One region of the Glutamicibacter soli genome, then DNA from elsewhere that is predicted to be linked to it. Evidence: riboswitches for the same ligand, from Rfam matches in the RefSeq annotation. Region 1 holds a riboswitch; the other holds the start of a gene.
The links. Region 1 has a riboswitch for S-adenosylmethionine ahead of ACTX90_RS01325 (O-acetylhomoserine aminocarboxypropyltransferase/cysteine synthase family protein). Riboswitches for the same ligand answer to the same signal wherever they lie in the genome.
Positions count from the first base shown of each region.

Region 1 (9,113 bases):
GCCACGCACTTGGACTGGTCGCAGTCGACCTCGGGGCGCGGATGCAGCCGCATCGGCCCGGCCGGCGCCACTACGGCGGGGATCTGTGGGGCGGCTTGCGCGAGAACGCCGGTGGACCCCGAAAGCCGAGGGCTTTCCTGGCCGGGAAGCAGCATCGTCACCGCCTGCTTGGCGAAGCCGTCCTCGGCTTGGACCTGCGAGGTGCAGGAGGCCAAAAGCAGTGCGGACGCGACGACAGGGAGCACCGCAAGGCGGCGGGAACGGGGAGGCATTAATCAACCTTCCCGCGCCGCCGCCGCGGTTTTCAAACTGGCGGACCGCGTCGTCCGCAAACTCCACCGAATTGTTATCAAAACCGCTGAAAACCACCGGAATTCCGGGGATAAATGTGCCTTGGGTCTCAGTCGGGCGTGCGGGGCGCTACCCGCGGACCTTCTGGGTTCCGCGATTGAGCAGGTACACCAGGTAGATGCCGCCGATGCAGACAGTTACCACACCTACCGGCAGTTGGATCGGGGCGAAAAGCCGCTGGGCCAGCAGGTCTCCCAGCGCCAGCAGGAAGGCCCCGGTCAGCGCCGTCGGGATCAGGTTCAACGAGCCCCCGCCCACCAGGCGCCGCGCCAGCTGCGGGGCGACCAGCGCAACGAAAGCGATCGGGCCGGCCAGGGCGGTCACCGCGGAAACCAGCAGGACCGCCAGCGTCACCAGCACCAGCTTGGTGTGCTCGACCTTCATGCCCAGGGCGCTGGCCAGGTCGTCGCCCATCTGCAGCATCTGCAGGGACTTCGAGCCGACAAGCACCGCGGCCAGGGAGGCCAGCACGACAATCGACACGGGAATCACCCCGGCCCAGGTCACGCCGTTCAGGGTGCCGGCGCCCCACACTGCGGCGGCCATGGCCACGTCCAGTTCCGCGCGCAGTACCAGGTAGTGGTTGAACGAGGCAAGCACCGCGGAGACGCCGATGCCCACCAGGATCAGCCGGAATCCGTGGGTGCCGTTGCGCCAGGCCAGCAGGTACACCACGAAGGCGGTCAGCAGGCCGCCGGCCAGCGCGCCGAGGCTGGTGGCGAGGAATCCGCCGCCGACCACCGTCAGCACCACCAGCGCCCCGGTGTAGGCGCCGGTGGAGAAGCCGATGATGTCGGGGGAGCCCAGCGGGTTGCGGGTCAGCGTCTGGAAGACCGCGCCGGACACGGCCAGGCCGGCGCCGAAGACCAGTGCGGCGGTCGCCCGGGGCATGCGCCATTGCCAGACGACGGTGGTCTCCAGCCCCTCGCCGCCGCCGAAGAGGATCGTCAGGACCCGCCACGGGCTGAGAGAGTACTCGCCGCCGGATACCGCGAAGACGGTGGCCAGCAGGACGGCGGCCGCCAGGGCAAGCCCGACCGAGCGGGAGCGGGTGGAACGCTTGAGGCTCCGGGTCTTGTTGGTCGATACGATGCTCACAGGGCCGCCGCCTTGGGGCTGCGGGCCAGCATGATCAGCATCGGCGCGCCGATGAACGCGCAGACCACGCCGGCCTGCAGCTCGCCGGGAAGCATGACGCGGCCCAGCACGTCCGCGACGAGCAGGAGCATGGGTGCCAGCAGGCAGGTGTAGGCCATGACCCAGCCGGTGCCGGAACCTGCCAGCCGGCGCGCGGCATGCGGCGCCATCAGGCCGATGAAGCCGATGGCGCCCACCGCGGCGGTGGCCGAAGCAGCCAGGATGGTGATGGCGATCAGCACCAGGATGCGGGTGTTGCGCACGTTCACGCCCAGCGCGGTGGCCGCGTCGTCTCCGAGCGCCAGCCCGTCCAGCGACCGCGCGCAGAGCGCAGCGAGCAGGATTCCGACGGCGGTCAGCAGCGCCAGCGGAACGATGATGGAGGCGTCCCGGCCCTGCAGCGAACCGATGGTCCAGGCGCGCAGCTGGTCGAAGGCCTGCGGGCGCACTAGCGACAGGGCGGTGCCAAGTCCGGTGAAGATCGCGCCGATGGCTACACCCGAGAGCACCAGGCGCACCGGGTCCGAGGAACCCGCGCGGGGACGGCCGATCAGGTAGACCAGCGCTGCGGTGAGCAGGGCGCCGAGGAAGGCGAAGGGGACATAGCCGGCGAACCCCGAGACGCCCAGGAACCCGACAGCGGTCACGATGGCCAGCGAGGCGCCGGCGTTGACACCCAGGATGCCCGGTTCGGCCAGCGGGTTGCGTGTCAGCGACTGGGCCAGCAACCCTGCCACACCCAGCCCGGCGCCGGCGAAGACTGCCAACAGCGCGCGCGGCAGCCGCGAGGACAGGATGAGGCTGCGCTCGACGGACTCCACGGGATCTGCCAGCGCGGAAAAAATTTGTTGCAGGCTCAGGGATTTTGAGCCGATGGTCAGCGACACGGTGGCCAGAGCGACCAGCAGGACCGCCAGCATCCCGAGAATCAACAAATGTTTGCTCGGTGACTTGCTACGTTGCAAATCATCGGGTGGAGATAAGGTCTTCACGGTGTGGGGGTCGCACTTTCACGCTGAGAATGGTGACTGGAACACCTTATCGTGAATGTGGCAGTAGATGATGCTTACCTATCAAGGTGCGCAACTGAATACGGTATATTGGCGTTGTGAATTTCTTGAACACTCGTACTTCGTGGGGCCGCACCATCCTCGGCGCCACCGCTGCACTCATGGTTGCAGTCACCGCCGGCTGCGGCGCAGCCACCAGCACCTCGGACTCCAACGCCGGTAACAAGGACGTTGCCGTAGGCGGCCAGAGCTTCACGACCGCGGATGAGGAAACCGCCAAGTTCGGCTCGGATGCCGAAGCCGGCCAGTTCCCCCGCACCGTGACCCACGCCAACGGCACCACCGAAATCCAGGCCAAACCGCAGCGCGTGGTCGTGCTGGATACCGGTGAGCTGGACGCGGTGCTCTCCCTGGGCGTCACCCCGGTAGGCATCCCGTCCACCGAGGGCGCGAACTCCGTGCCGAGCTACCTGGCCGACGAGGTCAAGGATGCCAAGACCGTGGGCACCATCCAGGAGCTGAACCTGGAGGCCATCGCCGCGCTGAACCCGGATCTGATCATCGGCTCCCAGCTGCGCGCAGACAAGCTGTACAGCCAGCTCAACCAGATCGCCCCGACCGTCTTCTCCATCCGCCCGGGCTTCCCGTGGAAGGAGAACTTCCTGCTGGCCGGCGAGGCGCTGGGCGAGGAAACCAAGGCGGTTTCCGTGCTGAACGACTACCAGGCCAAGGCCACCGCGCTGAACGAGGACGTCGAGGGCGATCCGAAGATCTCGCTGCTGCGCTTCATGCCGGAGAAGATCCGCCTGTATGCCAACAAGTCTCTGATCGGCGTGATCCTGGCCGACGCCGGATTCTCTCGTCCGGACAACCAGGACATCGACGACCTGGCCGCAGAAATCTCCGCGGAGAACCTGGCGGATGCCGACTCCGACTGGCTGTTCTACACCTCCTACGGAACCCCGGAAGCCACCGGCGAGAAGGCCGCGGTGGAAGGTCCGCTCTGGGGCCAGATGCAGGCGGTCAAGGACGGCCAGGCCATCCGCGTGAACGACGACGTCTGGTTCCTGGGCCTGGGCCCGACCGGCGCCAACCAGATCCTGGACGACCTGCGCGGCTACTTGGTCAAGTAGCGCCGAAAAAGACAACACAGCGGTGCCGCCCTTCATTCAGAAGGGCGGCACCGCCGTGTTCGTCCCGGAGATTCCCTAGGCCAGCAGCTGGCGCTTGGAGGAAATCACGCCGGTGTTGAATCCGGCCAGGCGCAGCCCGCCGTGGAAGCGGGCATGCTCGATCTTCACGCAGCGGTCCATGACCACGTTCAGGCCCGCGGCCTCGGCACGGTGGGCCACTTCTTCATGCCAGGTGCCCAGCTGCAGCCACAGGGTCTTCGCCCCGACCGCCAGCGCCTCGTCCAGCACGCCCGGGATGTCCTCGTGCTTGCGGAACACCTCGACCAGGTCCGGGGACTCCGGCAGGTCGGCCAGCGACTTGTACACCGGCTGGCCCAGGATCTCGTCCAGCACCGGGTTGATGAAGTACACCTTGTACTTCGAGGAGGACAGCAGGTAGGTGGCCACGAAGTAGCTGGCCCGCGAGGGCTTGTTCGAGGCGCCGACAATCGCGATGGTCTTGGTGTCGCGCAGGATGTTCAGGCGCTGCGCGGCGCCCGGGCCCTGCCAGGTGCGTTCAGCGGTGCTCATTAGTTCGCTCCCTTCGAAGCGGCGGGAACGGCGCAGGATGCTCCGTCGTAGGCCGGTGCCGCGAAGTCGGACTCCAGCGTGCCTTCCTGCGAGGCGGCCAGCGCCTGGTCGAGGTCCCAGAGGATGTCCTCGACGTCCTCCAGGCCGACCGACAGGCGGATCAGGTCTTCCGGAACGCCGGCGGCGACCAGCTGTTCGGCGCTGAGCTGCTGGTGGGTGGTTGAGGCGGGGTGCAGCACCAGGGTGCGGGCGTCGCCGATGTTCGCCAGGTGGCTTGCCAGCTGCAGCGCGTCGATGAACTTGGCGCCGGCCTCGCGGCCGCCCTTGACGCCGAAGCTGAAGACCGAGCCGACGCCCATCGGCAGCAGCTTGGCTGCCTGCTCGTGCTGCGGGTGGGATTCCAGCCCCGCGTAGTTCACGTAGGTGACTCGCTCGTCGGCTTCCAGCCAGGCGGCGACCTGCTTGGCGTTGGAAAGGTGGTTGTCCATGCGCTGGGGCAGGGTCTCCAAGCCCTGCAGCAGCTGGAAGGCCGACTGCGCCGGCAGCGCCGGGCCGAAGTCGCGCAGCTGCTCGCTGCGCAGCTTGGTCAGGAAACCGTATTCGCCGAAGTTGGCCCACCAGGAGACGTTGCCGTAGCTGGCCACCGGCTCGGTCATGGTCGGGAACTTGCCGTTGCCCCAGTTGAAGGTGCCTGATTCGATGACCACGCCACCCAGGGTCGTGCCGTGGCCGCCGATGAACTTGGTGGCCGAGTGGATCACGATGTCCGCGCCGTGCTCGATCGGGCGCAGGATGTACGGCGGAGTCAGCGTGGAGTCGACCACCAGCGGGATGTCGTGGCGGTGCGCCACCTCGGCCAGTCCGGCCAGGTCCGCGATGTCTCCGGAAGGGTTGGCCACGACCTCGGTGTAGACGGCCTTGGTGTTCTCGCCGATCGCCGCCTCGAAATCGGCCGGGTCGTTGGAGTCGACGAAGGTGGTGTCGATGCCGAAGCGGCGCAGCGAGACGTCCAGCTGCGTAATGGTGCCGCCGTAGAGCTTGGCCGAGGCCACGATGTGGTCGCCGGCCTGGGCCAGCGCGGCGAAGGTGACGAACTCCGCGGCCATGCCGGAGCCGGTGGCTACCGCGCCGAGGCCGCCTTCCAGCGAGGCCATGCGTTCCTCGAACGCGGCAACGGTCGGGTTGCCGATGCGCGAATAGATGTTCCCGTACTTCTGCAGGGCGAACAGGTTCGCGGCATCGTCGGCGTCCTTGAAGACGAACGAGGTGCTCTGGTAGATCGGCACCGCGCGGGCGCCGTGCTCGGCATCGGGGGTGCCTCCGGCGTGCAGCGCGCGGGTGCGGAATCCAAACTTGTGGTCTGCCATGGTGGCTTATGACTCCTTGTCGATACGTTCTTGGCCTCCGTGCCGAACACGGAAGCCATCGAGGCAGGAATCCCGGTCAATGTCGCTTGAACGCCGGGTAGGCGGAAAGCAGCTCCATCGTTTCTGGCGGTAGCACCGTATCCACCGGCTGTGGCAGGTTGCTGCGGCGTCATCGAACCAGATCTCTCGGCCGCTCGGGATGGTTGTAACAATCTTCGCAACATGACCGAAAATGACCCAACTATGAGTCGTAACGTTGCGTATTGCTTCCCTCGCCACAGATTCTTCGATACCTTTGCGCTGCGCTTATGCTCGAGTCATGGACACCGCGCTGGCATTGGTACGACATGGGCAGACCGACTGGAACCTGGCTGGCCGCCTGCAGGGCCGCACCGATATCGAGCTGAACGAGACCGGACGCCACCAAGCACGCAGCCTGGGGCGCTTCCTGAAGGGCAAAGGCTGGGATCTGCTGCTGGCCTCCCCGCTGGCCCGCGCCCAACAGACTGCGGCGCTGATCGCCGAGCAGCTTGGGGCGGAGACCGGACCGGCGGTGCACACCCTGACCGAGCGCAGTTTCGGCCCGCTGGAGGGGCGCATCATGGCCGAGGTCAGCGATCTGGAAGCCGCCGAGGTGCAGCACGAACTGGAAACCCACCAGCAGATCCTTGACCGGGCGCTGCCTGCGCTGCTCCAGCTGGTGCAGGAGCACGCGGGGCGCAGGATCATGGTCGTCAGCCACGGCGCGACCATGCGCACTATCCGCGACGCGCTCGCCGGAAGCCGGCAGCCCCAGGGCGTGGAGAACGGCGAAGTGATCGACATCGACCTGAAGCGGCTGGAAGAAATCGCCGCTGACTTGGACACGGTGCGCCTGTAGCTGGCTTCTCCGATTGCGCCTTGGCGCCGCGGAGCAAAAAATTTTCGCTCCCGACCTCACAAACGGCGCCTGCGGTACGTTTACAAGGTGAGAGCCCGCAAGGGGAAGCAGCTGCCGGGAGAGCCATGCAGATACCGTTCGAACGGATTGTCCAGGACCATGGGCTGGCCGTGCTGCGTGTGTGCCGTGCCCTGCTGGATGAGCATCGCGCCCAGGATGCGTGGTCGGAAACGTTCCTAGCCGCGCTCAAGGCCTATCCGGATCTGCCGGATGATGCCAACGTGCAGGCCTGGCTGGTCACCATCGCCCATCGCAAGGCCATCGACGAACTGCGCAAGAACCCGTCCGAGGTGTTGGCCGAGGTGCTGCCCGAGACAGAAGTCGGGCAGGCGGGACGGCCCGAAGCCAGGATCATGGATGGAGAACTGTGGCAGGCGGTCAAGGCGCTGCCTCAGAAGCAGCGTTTCGTGCTCGCCTACCGGTACCTGGGCGGGTTGAGCTACGCGCAGATCTCGCAGATCCTTTCAGGTTCCGAAGCGGCCGCCCGCCGCGCGGGCAGCGACGGAATCAAGAACCTGCGTGCCCATTGGAAGCACGCGCAGATGCTGGAGGAGTTGTCATGAGCGAACGGACTACCGCCTTCCCGGCGACGCAGGACGAAGAGCGGATCCTGGCCGAATTGAACAAAAAATTTGTTCATGATGCCCGCCGCCAGCAGTTGATCGAGATCTCCTACCGCATTGTCGACAGCCCGATCGGAGGGCTGCTGCTGGCCTCCACGGAGGCCGGGCTGGTCCGGGTGGCCTTTGAAACCGAGGGGCATGAGCGCATCCTCGATGTCCTGGCGCACAAGGTGGGCCCGCGGATCCTGAAGGACGACAGATCGCTCGACGACGCGGCCAGGCAGCTCGACCAATACTTCTCCGGCGCGCTGCAGGAGTTCAGCCTGCCGCTGGACCTGCGGCTTTCCACCGAGTTCCGTCGGCAGGTGCAACTGGAGCTGGGCCGCATCGCCTACGGGCAGACCCAGAGCTACGCCCAAGTGGCCGAGCACATCGGCAAGCCGAAGGCGGTGCGGGCCGTCGGCTCGGCCTGCGCCACGAACCCGCTGCCCATTGTGCTTCCGTGCCACCGCGTGCTGCGCACGGACGGTTCGCTGGGCGGCTACCTCGGGGGACTGGGCGTGAAAACGCAGCTGCTGAAGCTGGAGAACCCGGAATTCGGCGGCGGCGAAGCCACCCTGTTCTGAGCATGCCGCCAACACTGTGCCGGCAGCAACTGCAAATGAAGAGACCGGTGGCCGCCGCCTTCCCGAAGGAAGGCGGCGGCCACCGGCTTCTCAGCTAGAAGCTAGCGCAAGGGAACTAGTTCTTGCGGGCCAGCTCGAAGCGGTCTGCGTCCATGAGCTTGGCCCAAGCCGCTGCGAAGTCCTTGACGAACTTCTCCTTGGCATCGTCCGAAGCGTATACCTCGGCGAGGGCGCGCAGCTCGGAGTTGGAACCGAAGACCAGATCCACGCGGCTGCCGGTCCAACGGCCGTCGGTGGTGGTGTAGGTCTGCTCGTCTGCCGACGGGGTCCACTCCAGGCCGAGCTCCAGCAGGTTCGCGAAGAAGTCGTTGGTCAGTGCGCCCGGGGTGTCGGTGAAGACGCCCAGGTTGGAGCCGTCCCAGTTATTGCCGATAACGCGCAGGCCGCCGAGCAGCACGGTCATCTCCGGAGCCGACAGGCCCAGCAGGTTCGCGCGGTCGATCAGCAGGTACTCGCTTGGCAGGTCCAGGAAGCCCGAGTCGTAGTTGCGGAAGCCGTCGGCGACCGGCTCCAGCCAGGCGAACTGCTCGACGTCGGTCTGCTCCTGGGTGGCGTCTACACGACCCGGGGTGAACGGAACTTCTACCTGCTGGCCTGCGGCCAGGGCAGCCTGCTCGACACCCACGTTGCCGGCCAGGACCACGACATCGGCGAAGGAAGCCTTGATCTCGGAGGTGGCGTTGAACTGGTCAACGATTTCCTCGAGCTTGGCGATCACCGGCTTCAGCTGCGCTGGCTGGTTGACCGACCACGAAACCTGCGGCTCCAGGCGGATGCGGCCGCCGTTGACGCCGCCTCGCTTGTCCGAGGAACGGAAGGTCGCTGCGGCCTTCCACGCGGTGGAGACCAGCTGCTGCACCGACAGTTCGGCGCCGTTGATCAGGGACTTCAGCTCGGCGATTTCCTTGGCACCCAGGGTGACCTCAGGAGCTGCCGGCAGCGGATCCTGCCAGAGCAGATCCTCGGCCGGAACCTCCGGGCCGAAGTAGCGGGACTTCGGGCCCATGTCGCGGTGGGTCAGCTTGAACCAGGCACGGGCGAAGGCATCGGCGAACTGGTCCGGGTTCTCCTTGAAGTTCTTGGAGATCGGGCCGTAGATCGGGTCGAAGCGCAGAGCCAGGTCGCTGGTCAGCATGCGCGGTTCGCGGTGCTCCAGGGTATCGAATGCCGGCTGGACCAGGCCTGCGCCGCCGCCGTTGACCGGGCGCCATTGCTTGGCACCTGCCGGGGACTCGAAGAGCTCCCACTCGTAGGCGAAGAGGATGTGGAAGAACTCGTTGTCCCAACGGGTTGGGTGGTAGGTCCAGGTGACCTCGAGGCCGGAAGTCACGGTGTCCGCGCCCTTGCCGGTGCCGT
Region 1 covers NZ_CM125969.1:254,935-264,047, forward strand. Annotated here, with positions in the region: gene ACTX90_RS01300 (polysaccharide deacetylase family protein) at 1-272, opposite strand, end outside; gene ACTX90_RS01305 (FecCD family ABC transporter permease) at 421-1,449, opposite strand; gene ACTX90_RS01310 (FecCD family ABC transporter permease) at 1,446-2,408, opposite strand; gene ACTX90_RS01315 (ABC transporter substrate-binding protein) at 2,597-3,631, shown strand; gene ACTX90_RS01320 (CoA-binding protein) at 3,707-4,201, opposite strand; gene ACTX90_RS01325 (O-acetylhomoserine aminocarboxypropyltransferase/cysteine synthase family protein) at 4,201-5,568, opposite strand; SAM riboswitch class I at 5,680-5,774, opposite strand; gene ACTX90_RS01330 (histidine phosphatase family protein) at 5,888-6,448, shown strand; gene ACTX90_RS01335 (RNA polymerase sigma factor) at 6,574-7,071, shown strand; gene ACTX90_RS01340 (methylated-DNA--[protein]-cysteine S-methyltransferase) at 7,068-7,697, shown strand; gene katG (catalase/peroxidase HPI) at 7,813-9,113, opposite strand, start outside.

Region 2 (9,113 bases), 760 kb from region 1:
GACTGCGTTCAAGGTACTACCGCTGCTGATAGCGCAACCCGTCGTCAACGCCAGCTACTTGAAGAACGCCCTGAGCGTTACCGACGCAGTCGCTCATCGCGCCATCGCAACCTTGAGCGATCGCGGGGTCCTGAAAGAGAAGTCTGGTTTGCGCAGAAACCGCGTCTGGCAGCACGACCGAATCCTGAAGATTCTGGATGACTATGGGGCCACGATTCGCCGGGACTCGGTGCGCTAGGCGCAGGCACCCGCTCTGGCCAAGCACTCCGAGCAGGCTGGCTGACTGCCTGTAATTTTCGTACCCACTAGGAGACTTTCACTGCTAGGCTCTGCTCATGGATGCAGAATTACGTGCCTTTATGATGTCCTTCAACAAGCTGGCGGACCTCGCTGAAGAATTCCGCCAGAAGCCCAATGGTGCTCAGCTGGCACCCGTGTTGGAAAAACATCTGAAAGTTTCGCCTAGCTCGCTTCCGCTGATCACCGAGGCTTTCGGCTCCCACCGGCTCGCGGATGCGAATATCGTTCTCGACCGCATTGCCGGCAGTGATCCCTCCGCCAAGATCGTCGGTATCGCCGGGCAGCAAAGGTACCATGCGGATCTGGCCGATCTGCTGATGCCGGAGAACCACATGGGTATTGTGGGTGAGCCTTCCTACGCTTCACTTGCCGTGGGCCCGGACCAGCAGCGTCGATTCCTGACACTGGGAATCCACCTCTTCCATTACCACTCCAGCCCGCTGGCAGTTTTGATCCGGAAGGCCAATCCGGAGTACGGGAAGCCCGAAGCTGCATTGGAGATCCTGTCCCCCGACGAACAGGTGACCGACGCATTCCTCAAGGAATTTCGCAACGGGTTGCGCACCTCGAGCATCTTCAAGGGCCAGGTCATCTCGTTCAAGGGCAACGAGTACCAGGAATCGAACGCCGGAGTCGCCTTCCACCGGCGCGAACCCTTCCCGCGCGAACAGCTCGTGCTGCCCGACGGCCTGCGTGAACGCATTGAGGAACAAGTCCTCGGCGTCGGAACCCACCGCGATGTCCTGACTGCGCTCGGTGCGCATCTCAAACGCGGTGTCCTGCTCTACGGCCCGCCGGGCACCGGGAAAACCCACACCGTCAGGTATCTGGCCTCGGCGGCTGAAGACCACACTGTCATCCTGCTCAACGGCGATTCGTTGGCCTACATCTCCCAAGCCGCCGCCATGGCGCGGGCGCTGCAGCCATCGATCGTCGTACTGGAAGATTGTGACCTGATCGCCGAAGACCGCAGCTTCAGCCACGGCCCCCAGCCGCTGCTTTTCGAAGTCCTCGACACCATGGACGGCCTGGAACCGGACGCGGACGTCACCTTCCTGCTGACCACGAACCGCGTGGATTCCCTGGAGCGCGCCTTGGTGCAGCGCCCCGGGCGCATCGATCTTGCAGTGGAGATTCCACGCCCGGATCTCGAAGGACGTATTGCCCTGCTCGAACTATACGCAGCCAAGCTGAAGCCCAGCTCCGACACCGTGCAACAGCTTGCGCACCTTGTCGATGGAACGACTGCCTCGTTCACCAGGGAATTGGTTCGCCGATCCATCCTCAACGCGGCAGTCGCGAACCAGGCTCCGGGTGACGCCCATCTGCTCGAAGCCGCCGCGGAGCTTATGGGCGATGCGGCCACTCTCACGCGAAACTTCCTCGGGGGAACCAACGACCCGGATCTTGACGAGCCGGAAGAATTCAGCGAAGACGCATCCTTCGGATGGTTCCCCGGGGTGGCAGGGAGCTACGAAGCGCCCAGCGGATTTGGACAAGATCCGGAAGCTGAACAGGACGGCGGCAGCAAGGGGTTGTAGGCCGCGCCTTCCTCCTTGCCGGGGAGGAATATCCCCCTGCTGCGCCAGCGCACCGCATCGTTGCCGCTTGAAGGCGTTCCTGCCGTGGGGCGATTCAGTTGGTGATCCCTTGATGGAGCGGGTCACCGTAAATAAACTGCTGAAGCGCGGCAGATGGCCGGCCGAAGAGCAACCGTTGCGGAAACTCCGCCCATTCCTCCGGTTCCAGCTGCACAACATGCGCCGGGTAGCAGCGGTCCACCAGAACCGCCCCACCCCGCTCATCGCGTTGCAGTTCCTTGTAGAGCTGCCCTGCCCTCGGGTTGGGCGCCAAGATGCCCAGCCGTCTCATCCGATCTTCGAGGCGAAGCAGGTCCTCCGGACTCTTGCAACGCCGACGTGCGTGCGCTGCTGCTTCCCTGATTCCCAAACTGACGGCCCAATACAGTTCAGGTGTGAAGCCTGCGGCGATCCAGCGGAGGATGTAGTTCTGCAGGTGTTCCGGCGTCTCGCTGAGCTTGCCGCTGGCGAATTCCCCGCTGCGGGTTGCCTGCCGGTAAGCCGACTGCTCGACCGGACGTTCTCCGAAAAATGGGTAGTCCATGACCACGCTGTTCCACAGCCGTTCCTGCAGGGTGCCTTCTGGGTGATTGATCGAGAATTCTGGGTTCTGCATTGTTGTTCGCTCCTGCTCAGGGAGCCGGCCGAGCACCTATTGTGCCGGACTGGCCCACCGACTTACCCGGGACTTTTGTCCGGGTCGGTTCTTCCCCTGGGGCACCCCGCTCGATGAGGAGGGTTGCCGTGCGACCAGCCAGGTACTTTGCGTCGCAGCTCTTGAACTTGGAATCCAGCCTAACCCGCAGCTACCGACAGTATGGCCGCGGCGCCGGATACAGCAGATCCGGTGCCCATGCCTTCACAGGTACGGACACCGGATCAGCCATCGACTCTGGTGGACAAGTCCACCTTTGACTGCAGTTCGCTCGGTGCTAGCGGTCGACCTCGGTGCAGATGCAGAAGCGATTGCCCTGGGCGTCGGTGATGACGGTGAAGGACGGCACGGCATCGCCGTCGGAGTGGGCGCCAACTTCTTCCAGCTTCGTGAGCACCGGACCGCTTTCCGAATACGGAACCCACACGTCCAAGTGCAGCCGGTTCGTATTGGGAGTGTCGGTTTTCTGGAACCAGATCGCCGGGCCGCGACCGTGGGGATCGGCGATGCTGCCGTCCTCCAGCGACTTGTACCCAAGCCCGGCGGCCCATTGCTCCGCGATCTCCTGGGGCTTGTCGGTGTCGATGGCAATCTCCACTGCGCGGATCAGGTCGACGCGGGGTTTGGCCCTGAGGGCCGCGGCCCGCTCGGAGATCTTGCTGGCCAGCGCAATGTCGCGGGTGGTGACCTGGCCGCCGGCGTCATGGGAGGTGGTTGTCACGAACACGCGGTTGTAGCGCCAGTCCACGTCGGGGTGGTGGTTGTCCATCTCTGCGGCGCTTGCGATATCGCTGAAAAGCTCGATCGCGGCCGCGGAGGTCTTGGTCTCGAAAACCGCGGCAATGGCTCCGGGGATCTGGCGCCACTGCGGCATCCCCTGGAGGTATTCGTTGAGCTGGTCTTGGGCAATTACGTCCTGTGCAGGCATGCGTTTCTCCTTTCTCCGGCAACCTTCCCACCCGAGGGGGCGAAGTTCAATGGACCTGCGCAGACTGCCAGAAACAACGGACGGTTGCGGCGTACTGGATAACTGCTGTGAACATCCGTCTTCCGTGGAGAGCGGCACCGGCCGCGGCTAATCTCGGCAAATATGGGCACAAGGAGTTTTGATGACTAATATTCACAACGCCAAGGTCTCTGATTCAACGTTGGACGATGTCATTGACGAGACTGCTCACCGCACGCGACGCATCGTGAGCCGGATCATCATCCTCATCGTCGCAGCCATCGTCGCGGCCGCGGCGCTTGGAGCGTTCGATGTGGAATCCAGCACCGACCAGTCCGAGGACCGTATGCAAGTCCACGTGCGCCACCCGTTGGTGGCGCGGGCAGGCAATGAGGTCGAGCTGGAAATACTTGTCAGTTCCGACGAACCGCTGCCCGATACCTGTAAGCTGCGCCTCGCCGAGGACTACCTGTTGTTCTTCGAGGACTTGGCGGTCTTCCCGGACCCGGAATCGCAAAGTTCCGACGCGGCCGGTGCGGTGGAATTCGAGGTTGCTCCCCAACCCGGGGCCACGCAAATGCTGGTTCGCATCACAGGCCGGGCCTCTGACCAGTGGGACTTGCGCACCGACGGGAACCTCGAGGTCGAAGTCGGCGCTTCCACCGTCAACGTACCGTTCACCACCTGGAGGGTTCCCTAATGGAAATTGTCATTCGCGCCGCCATCGCCTTCGTGGTCCTGTGGCTGGTGACCCGTGCCGCAGGCCGTTCCACCCTGGGCGAGCTGAGCTCGTTCGAGTTGATCCTGTTCGTCGCCCTCGGGGACCTGGTGCAGCAGGGCATCACCATGGAAGACCGGTCGCTGACTGGAAGCCTATTGGCCGCGCTCACCATGATCGTCCTGGCAGTGGTCCTGTCCTATGCCAATATGCGCTGGCCCAGGATCGGAAAACTCACCCTGGGCCGGCCCATCGTGCTCGTGCGTGACGGCGTGATCGACCGGCGGGCATTGAGCGGGGAACGCATCGGCCTCGACGAGTTGAGCATGCTGGCACGCCATGCGGGGATCGAGGAATACAGCTCGATCAGGCTCGCCATCCTGGAGTCCAACGGAAAGGTCTCCTTCTTCACCAAGGAAGCAGAGGCCAAGCCATGAGCGTCAATACCGAAAGCAAGTTGAAGAAGGGCATCACCGGCCCCCTGCTGTACCTGTTCATCCTCGGCGACATCCTGGGAGCCGGCGTGTACGCGCTGGTGGGCGAGGTGGCCGCGGAAGCAGGCGGAGCCATTTGGGCCCCGTTGCTCGTCGCCTTGATTCTGGCGCTGCTCACGGCCACCTCCTATGCGGAGCTGGTCACGAAATATCCCAGGGCGGGCGGTGCGGCCATTTTCGCCGAGCGGGCCTTCAAAAAACCTGTGGTGTCCTTCCTTGTGGGCTTCTCCATGCTGGCGGCCGGCGTCACCAGTGCGGCGGGCTTGAGCATTGCATTTGCCGGGGACTATCTTTCGGTGTTCTTCGATGCACCCGCCATTCCTGTCGCAATAGCCTTCCTGGGTTTGGTCGCGCTATTGAATGCACGCGGCATCAAGGAATCGGTGCGGGCGAATGTCGGGATGACGGCAATCGAACTGTCGGGATTGCTGCTGGTGATCGTCGTGGCGGCCATATTCCTGGGCGACGGCAACGGGGACGCGTCACGTCTGGCCCAGTTCCCCGAAGACACCACGCCGGTTGCCGCGATCTTCGCGGGCTCGCTGTTGGCCTACTACTCTTTTGTCGGATTCGAGGTCTCCGCCAACGTCGCGGAGGAAGTCGTGGACGTGCCGCGGGTCTACCCCCGGGCGCTGTTCGCCGCACTGCTCACCGCCGGAGTGGTCTACTTAGCGCTTGGCGTGCTCACCTCGATCGCCATGGATCCCAAGGAGCTGGCAGGATCTTCCAGCCCCCTGCTGGATGTCGTGCAGGCCACCGGGGTCGGGATCCCCAGCTGGCTGTTCAGCCTGGTAGCCCTGGTGGCGGTGGCCAATGGCGCTTTGCTGACCATGATCATGTCCAGCCGGCTGGCGTTCGGGATGGCGGAGCAGGGGCTGCTGCCGCCTGTCCTGGGGCGCGTCCTGCCGCATCGCCGCACCCCGTGGGTGGCGATCATCGGAACCACGGCGATCGCCATGCTATTGACGCTGACCGGTGATCTGGCGACCTTGGCCAAGACCGTCGTGCTGCTGCTGCTCTTCGTGTTCACCAGCACCAATCTTGCCGTCATCGTGCTGCGGCGGGACCGCGTGGAGCACCGGCATTTCCGGGCTCCGATCATCATTCCGTATCTCGCGCTGGCTTCCTGCGCTGTGCTGCTCGTCCAGCAGGATGGCGGGATCTGGCTACGCGGGCTCGCGTTGCTCGCCTTGGGTGCGGTCCTGTATTTCGCAACCCGCTGGATCACCTCCCGGTCTACGAAGCGCCCCTCTTAGGCCGCGTCGCAGCCACGGGCGGCGGCCTCGCGGAACGTCGAGGAAAGCCGCGGGCCTTGCGGATGGATTGCCGTCCGCAAGGCCCGCGGCCGCTTGAGGTCAATGTTCAGAGCTGGTCGGGACTCTCACGCTGGTCGGGGAGGTTCACCCGGCGCTCGTGGTCGAGACCGATATCCGCTGCATCATCGGCTTCGTCGTCGGGCTCGACCGCGCGATCTTCATCCAGCGGCTCGGGAAGCAGCGTTTCCGGGTTCAGCTGCAAGGGGTCAGCGTCGCTTTCATCCAGGATCCGGTCCGGCCCGCGCAACGGATCCTCGGCGTCCAGCGACTGCGGGGCGTCCGAGGAACCTGCGGCAGGCTGGCTGTCGCGGCCGTCGAATGGCTCATCCGCGTCCTCGTCGCGTCGCACATCGTCGAATTCGGCATTATTCAAGGTCATGTCCTTCTCCTTAATTCTTCGTGGCGGCGGCACCGCCAGGGAGCTGTGCTATCAGTTGTTCACTGCTGAGGATCCGCTGGCGGTAGTGCTCCTCCAGAAACTTCAAGGTCACATCCTCGAAGTCCGGGTCCGCGGAAGCCAGGGCGTCTCGGGCAAGGAACACCGGCAAATTGGCGCTGAAGGCGTCGGTCGCGGTGGCGGCAATGCAGGTTTCCGAGGAGACCCCGGCCAGGATGAGGGAGGCAACCCGGTGCTGCAAGAGCAGCGTCAGCAGCTCCGTGGCCCAGAAGGCGCTGTCGCGCCGCTTGATCAGCTCGATGCTTCCCGCCAGATCCAGCTCTGGCAGGATCCGCGCTTGGCCGGTCCCCTCGAAAAGGTAACCCTGGTCGTCCTCCAGCATCTTCAACGTCCAGGTGGACTTGTCTTTCTTGTGCACGGTGCGCACCACAATGACCGGCAGCCCGGCCTTGCGCGCCGCGGCGGCGAGCTTGTTGCACGCGGATGCCAGCCGAGCGCGGTGCTGCGCCAAGTCCTCGGTTTCAAAAAATCCCTCCTGCATGTCGATCAACAACAGCGCCGGGCTTTGAAGGGATCCCGTCGCGTCCATGGCTCAGCTGCGTCCCGAGCAGTGTTCGCAGCAGTACGGCGCTTCTCCCGCATATACGGCATGGCCCAGGATCACGCAGTCGCAGTGCGAGCAACGCTCGGCCACATCATGAATGGCGCACTCGAAGCTGTCATAGATTCCCGACTTGCCTTCGAAGTCCACGCTGATAGGGCGTTGCGCCGGTGCTCCGCAAGTATTGCAGTTCTGCATTGTTCGACTTCCTTCCGCTCGATGGCCTGCGCGCTAAGTTGTGCTGCCTAGTCCTTGTCGTATTGGTCGTCGGTTGAGTTATCCAGCTCCGGATCGGTGCCCTGGATGGGATCGAGATCCAGCTCTGGATCGGTGACAGCCTCTTCTCCGATCCCCAGGTCCTCGGGTGTTTCACCTGCCGGCCAGTTGTTCTCAACTACGTCCTTGTCCGGGTCCTTGATGCGCTCGGCGGCGTGGCTGATGGCATCCTTGGCCTTGTCCAGAAAACCCATGGTGCTGCTCCTTTCGGTTGCCGTCGCCGGTTGGCAACGTCCTCGGTTCTACCGATTATCACTTGGCGCCAACGTGAGTACAGGATTAATCGGGACCTGTCAGGATGCTTGCCACCGGGCCTTTGAGGTCGCTGGGAACGCTTGAGCGCCAGCGGCAATGCAGACAGCGGGGAAAGGGCCCGAATCGTCGTGGGCGCGCTGGCCAGCGGCGTGGAAACGTCCAAGGCCAAGGTCGTGGAGCATGCCCAAGGCAAGCCGATCACCATCGGCGCGGACGATACCCTCGAAGAGCCAACCCGAATTAGGCAACAGCATCAGGTTCACCGCCTGCCCGTGATCGGCGGCCACAAGCTCGTGGGAATGCTGTCGCAGGCCGACACCGCCCGGCACGCCGACGAGCACCGCACCGGCGAGATGGTCTCGGAAATTTCCGAGCCCTAACCGCTTGCCGTGCACCCAGCAGATGGCCGCCTCCTTGCCGGAGGCGGCCATTGCGCATCTCGCGCGGAAAACCTTGCTAGCGCCCGTTGGCGTCCGTTCCACCGCGCCGGTGGTCCAGGCTGCTGGGTCCCTTCACGACCCGGTACAGTCCGTAAAGGAAAACCAGGACACCCCAGCCCACAACGATCCACAAGGGACCGGGTGAACTGTCCGGAGAGGCGAGAAGTGCGAAGATGGCGAATCCCACCGCTAGCAATCCGCCGATGAGCATGAGCCAGATTCCTGGACGTTTCTTGCGTGGTGCTGCTTGACCGTAGGACATGGGGACCTCCTTGTTGTTCCTTGATACCTGCTAGTTATCCTGCGTCGAACCGTTCGTCATCCTCGTCGTGGCTTTCCGAGGTCGAGGTGGTCTGCGAAATCCGGCCCCGCTGGGCTACCTGCTCGTCCTCGGTATGCTCCCGGGGCTCCGTTTCCTGGTCCGGTTGAGTAGTGCGTGCCGATTCGTCCCGGCTTCGTTTCTGGGTCATCTTGATCTCCTTGAGAGACTATGAATTGCGCAGGGCTTCGATGAGCTCGCTCTTGCGCATCTTGGAGCGCCCATTGATACCGACTTCACGGGCTTTTTCCATCAGTTCGCTGACGCTCCAGTCCTCATAGCTGCCCGACTTGCCGCCGCGCTTTCCAACAGCCTTGCGTCCATCCCTGGCTGCCGCGTTGGCGATCCGTGCGGACTTCTGCTTGGAATTGCCTTCTTCGCGGAGCTCTTCGTACAGTTCTTCGTCCTTGATACGACTGCTAGATTTCTCGGCCATGAAAATCCTCCGTTTCCGAGCCTCGATCCCCGGATGCGTTGCGGATGGCATCCGGCTGTTCAGCCCACGCTAGCCGCCTGGGCCGAGGACCGAAAGGAACTGGTTCCCGCTTTGCGGGAAAACCCAGACTTCGACCCCTAGCACATATCCCGCCAGCATCGGCGGTTGCTGAGTCGAATCCGTGAAAATGCTGGTTCCCACCGCTAAACCCTCTGCAAAGGTTTATCGACGGTGCGCCTGGTCGAACACTGGGCTTGTACCGCGCGACGCCCGACCTAGACCGGTCCGGGTGTCTTGGAACTCTGGAAGGAATCTTCATGACCGAGAAATCTCAGCCAGAACACACTGAACCCGTGAACAAGGAGCGCATCAGTCCTCCC
Region 2 covers NZ_CM125969.1:3,355,265-3,364,377, forward strand. Annotated here, with positions in the region: gene ACTX90_RS15905 (Fic family protein) at 1-238, shown strand, start outside; gene ACTX90_RS15910 (AAA family ATPase) at 336-1,841, shown strand; gene ACTX90_RS15915 (hypothetical protein) at 1,936-2,496, opposite strand; SAM riboswitch class IV at 2,550-2,663, opposite strand; gene ACTX90_RS15920 (4a-hydroxytetrahydrobiopterin dehydratase) at 2,813-3,463, opposite strand; gene ACTX90_RS15925 (hypothetical protein) at 3,645-4,181, shown strand; gene ACTX90_RS15930 (DUF421 domain-containing protein) at 4,181-4,636, shown strand; gene ACTX90_RS15935 (APC family permease) at 4,633-5,949, shown strand; gene ACTX90_RS15940 (hypothetical protein) at 6,056-6,388, opposite strand; gene ACTX90_RS15945 (cysteine hydrolase family protein) at 6,399-6,995, opposite strand; gene ACTX90_RS18655 (metallothionein) at 6,999-7,205, opposite strand; gene ACTX90_RS15950 (hypothetical protein) at 7,253-7,477, opposite strand; gene ACTX90_RS15955 (CBS domain-containing protein) at 7,619-7,918, shown strand; gene ACTX90_RS15960 (hypothetical protein) at 7,995-8,240, opposite strand; gene ACTX90_RS15965 (hypothetical protein) at 8,275-8,448, opposite strand; gene ACTX90_RS15970 (Rho termination factor N-terminal domain-containing protein) at 8,467-8,733, opposite strand; gene ACTX90_RS15975 (SDR family oxidoreductase) at 9,051-9,113, shown strand, end outside.
Region 2: another riboswitch for S-adenosylmethionine. It lies ahead of ACTX90_RS15915 (hypothetical protein); the one in region 1 lies ahead of ACTX90_RS01325 (O-acetylhomoserine aminocarboxypropyltransferase/cysteine synthase family protein).